2 regions of the Geodermatophilus sp. CPCC 205506 genome follow, and region 1 is predicted to be linked to the other one. Evidence: predicted binding sites of a transcription regulator. Region 1 holds the regulator's gene; the other holds the start of a gene.

Region 1 (2,198 bases):
CGGCCGGCCACACCCGCCGCGCACGGTGCGGTCCACGGACGGCACGGCCGTCACGGGCCGCGCGGGCCCTGCTCCCGGCCGCGCGCCCGGCACACCCGGACGCGCACCGCGCGCCGCACCCGGACGGGCCGGACCGGTCGGCACGGGCGGTCGGGCGGCGCCGACGCGCGCCTCACCCGACCGTGTCACCGCAGGACGCGGGGCGTGCTCGCGGGGTGACCCGTCCGCCGCCGGGACCACCCGGAGACGGGGCCGCCAGGGCACCTGCACCGCGTCGTCGAACTCCAACACCGCCTGCTGCACCTGTGCCACGACCACTCCTCCCGAGGGAACTGCCGGACCATCGAACGCTTGTTCGATTCGAACGTCTGTGCGATGTCTACCGGACGGGTCCGACGAAAGCCACAGCGCCCCACCCGGACTTCGAACATGTGTTTGATCCAGCGCGTCCGGCGCGCTACGGTCCATCCCGACGGACGAGACGCGCTGCGCAGAGCAGCCGGCGAGGAGGCGACGGTGGCGGAGAAGAGCGGGACGTCAGGGAATCGCCGGGGGGCGGCTGGCGCGCCGGCGACCACCGAGACGGCATCCGTGCGCACCTTCCCCGACCGCGGCGAGGCCGGGGACGGCCTCACCCAGCGTCAGCGACGGGTGCTGGAGGTCATCCGCGACTCCATCGAGCGGCGTGGCTACCCCCCGTCGGTGCGCGAGATCGGCGAGGCGGTCGGGCTGTCCTCCGCCTCCTCGGTGGCGCACCAGCTGACGGTGCTGCAGAAGAAGGGCTGGTTGCGCCGCGACCCGAACCGGCCCCGGGCGCTCGACGTCCGGCTGCCCGGTGACACCGCGAGCGAGACGGTGCAGCCGGCGCCCCTCCCGGCCGTCGCCGGCGAGCAGGTCCCGGCCCCCACGTACGTGCCGCTGGTCGGCCGGATCGCCGCCGGTGGTCCCGTGCTGGCCGAGCAGGCCGTGGAGGACGTCTTCCCGCTGCCCCGCGAGCTGGTCGGCGAGGGCACCCTGTTCATGCTCAAGGTCGCCGGCGACTCGATGGTGGAGGCGGCGATCTGCGACGGCGACTGGGTGGTCGTGCGCCAGCAGCCCAACGCCGAGAACGGCGAGATCGTCGCCGCGATGCTCGACGGCGAGGCGACGGTGAAGACCTACAAGCGGCGGGACGGCCATGTGTGGCTGATGCCGCACAACCCGGCGTACGAGCCCATCCCGGGCGACGAGGCGACGATCCTGGGCCGGGTCGTCACGGTGCTGCGCCGGGTCTGACGCGGCGCCGGCGCGCCCGTGCCGCCGCCGGAGGCACGGGCGAGGACCGCCGGCCTCGTCGGGCACCGGCGGCACGGGCGAGGACCGCCGCCCGTGCAGGTCACCGGCGGGACGAGGGAGGCCCGCAGCCGCGGGTCAGTCGCGGCGGCGCAGCCTCCCGCCGATCCAGACCACTGCCGCCGCGATCACGGCGGCGACCACCCCGGCGGCGATCGGCGACACGCCTCCGCCGACGAGTCCCTCCGAAGCGGCTGCCTCGTCGCCGGCCGGTGCCGGGCTGGGGGGCTCGGCCAACGGCACGACGGTGATGTCGCTCGGCAGGCCCTCGCTGGCCACCACCACGCCGCTGCCGTCGGCCGTGAAGCTGATCGCCTCCCCCTGCGGGGACTCGGGCAGTGCGATCCGGGTCGGCTCGGCAGCGAGCGCGCCCGCGACGTCGGACCCGGACAGCGGCCAGACGTAGGCGTCGGTGTAGGTCCGCAGGGCCAGGAGGCGCCCGTCCGCCGAGACCGCGCCACCGGTGACCATCAGCTGCCCGGCCCTCCCGACCGGGCCGCCGGGCGTGCCGGTCACGGTGAACTCCACCCCGGCGACCTCGGTCAGCCCGACGACGCCCGAGCCGACCAGCGCGGCCACGGGCCGGAACACCTTGCTGGCACCGAGGACCTCCTTGGACACGAGGAAGGGAGTGCCGTCCGGCGCGAGGAGCAGCGCCTCGACGTCCCGGGCTCCGTCGGGAAAGGCGAGCCGGTAGACCGCCGAGCCGCCGTCGGGCCGGAGCGCCAGCAGCGCCACCGTGTCGCGGACTCCGTTGTTGTCACCGGTGTCGGCCAGCCAGACGGTGCCGTCGGCGGCGACGGCGAGGTCCTCGGGGTCGTAGGGATCGATCGGCGCGGACTGCACGGTGAGCACCTGGCAGTTCC
Region 2 (2,198 bases), on a different contig from region 1:
GGTTCCGGTAGCGGTTGTAGCCCACGCGCGCGGCCTGGGCGGACTTCCGGCTGGCCCGGTCGTCGGTGAGCCACTGGTGCTGGGCGTCGGCGACGATCACCGAGCCGTCGGAGAAGTGCACCTCGTAGCAGGGCCGGCCGGCCATCACATCCGTGGCCGCGACGACCGTGGTCGGGCGGCCGTCGGACCCGATCACGCGATCGCCCACGCGGACCTCACCCATCGTCGTCCACCCCGTGGGCGTCGCGATCGGGGTGTCCAGGGCCAGCGCCTTGCCCACACCGGGACGCGCCGCGATGACCACCATCTGACCGGCCTGGAGGCCGTTGGTCAGCTCGTCGAGGTCGCGGATGCCGGTGGGCACACCGCGGGCGGTGCCGCCGCGCGAGGCGATGGCGTCGAGCTCGTCCATGGTGGGCTGCAGGACGTCCTCGAGGCGCGAGTAGTCCTCGCTCATGCGCTTCTCGGTGACGTCGTAGATCTCCTGCTGGGCGCGGTCGACGATGTCGTCGACGTCGCCCTTGCCCCCCGCCGCGCCGTAACCGAGCTGCACCACGCGGGTGCCCGCCTCGACCAGCCGCCGCAGTACGGCCTGCTCGGCGACGATCGCGGCGTAGTAACCGGCGTTGGCGGCCGTGGGCGTGGCCTGGATGAGCGTGTGCAGGTAGACCGCGCCGCCCATCTTCGACAGCTGGTCGGTGCGGTTGAGCTCGGCGGCGACGGTGATGGCGTCGGCCGGCTCACCCCGGCCGTACAGGTCGAGGATGCAGTCGTAGATCACCTGGTGCGCCGGCCGGTAGAAGTCGGGACCGGCGAGCACCTCCACGACGTCGGCGATCGCGTCCTTGCTCAGCAGCATGCCGCCGAGCACCGACTGCTCCGCCGCGACGTCCTGCGGCGGCTGCCGGTCGTACTCCGGCGCCGTCGGCATCGGTCGGCTGAAGTCGTCGGCCACCGCCACGGAGGTCCTCCATCCACTCACCGGCGCACCCGCGAACAGACCCCGGCCATCGGCCGGGGCCTGGTGGGGGAAGCACCAGAAACGCGTACACCTGACTCGAACGTGTGTTCGGGTCCATTGCTACTCCCGGGCACCGACAGTCCGGGCCGTCGGGAGGTCTGGGAAGGACGGTAGGAAGAGGAGACGGACCCGTCCAACACCGCTGTGCACCTCGTTCTGCACAACTTGTGGACAAGTCGGTGGACACAGACGTGTCGACATGTGGAGACAGCGGGGGACGCCGAGCGCCGCGTTCCCACATCCCCCGGCTGACCAGCGGAAAGACCACGCACCGGGTGTGGACGGGAGAATTCCCGGAGAAATCGCTGTGTCGTTCGCGGCGTGTCGCCGGAGACGCGCCACGCGCCCCAGCAGCCACACGTCCACAGCCCCCGCGGGGAGCCGTCGGAGGCCACCCTGAGCCCCGTCATCGGCGTCGCCGACCGCCGTGTCCCCGCGGCGGCGACCGAGGAGGGGAGGACCGATGGCCGTCACCCGCACAGCCGTCAACCCGTGGCCGTGGTCGGTCGCCTTCGGCTTCGATCAGGCGGCGGTGCTCGAGGGCGCCGGCCGCGTCCTGGTGTGCTCCGGGCAGGCCGCCGTGTCGGCCGACGGCACTCCGCAGCACCCCGGCGACCTCGCGGCCCAGGTGTCACTCACCGTGGACAACATCGAGACGGTGCTCCGGGACGCCGGCATGACGCTCGCCGACCTCGTCCGGATGACCGTCTACACGACCGACGTCGACGCCATGATGGGCTGCTGGGGCACCCTCGCCGAGCGCCTCGACGCCGCCGGCGTCCGGCCGACGTCGACCCTGGTGGGCGTCACCCGCCTGGCGTTCGCGGAGCTCATGGTCGAGATCGAGGTGACCGCGGTCGCCTGATCCCCGGACGCCGCGAGGGGCGCCGGACCGGAGTCCGACGCCCCTCGCGGGCGGTGCCGTGCGGCCCTCTGGTGGCTCCTTACCCGGCGACGACCTCGATGGCCATCTGGGTGGACACCTCGGGGTGCACCCGCACGGTGACGGTGTGCTGGCCCGTGGTCTTGATGCTGCTGGGCAGCTCCACCCGGCGACGGTCGAGCTCGGGGCCGCCGGCGGCGCTCACCGCGTTGACGACGTCGGCGGTGGTGACCCGGCCGAACAGGCGGCCACCGTCACCGGCGCGGGCCGGCACGCGGACCGTCAGGCCCGACA

Evidence for each region. The regulator LexA, encoded in region 1, represses DNA repair genes until DNA is damaged. The targets are predictions, from matches to a motif close to TCGAACANNTGTTCGA.
Region 2: MY520_RS26805 (replicative DNA helicase) is a predicted target of LexA. The motif match lies at 1,058-1,073, and genes of this name have one in related genera.

What each region holds. Positions count from the first base shown of each region.
Region 1 is NZ_JALPKP010000008.1:50,156-52,353, reverse strand. It holds gene MY520_RS06550 (LysM peptidoglycan-binding domain-containing protein) at 1-36, opposite strand, end outside; gene lexA (transcriptional repressor LexA) at 592-1,275, shown strand; gene MY520_RS06540 (hypothetical protein) at 1,411-2,198, opposite strand, start outside.
Region 2 is NZ_JALPKP010000082.1:6,241-8,438, reverse strand. It holds gene MY520_RS26805 (replicative DNA helicase) at 1-961, opposite strand, end outside; gene MY520_RS26800 (RidA family protein) at 1,485-1,886, shown strand; gene rplI (50S ribosomal protein L9) at 1,966-2,198, opposite strand, start outside.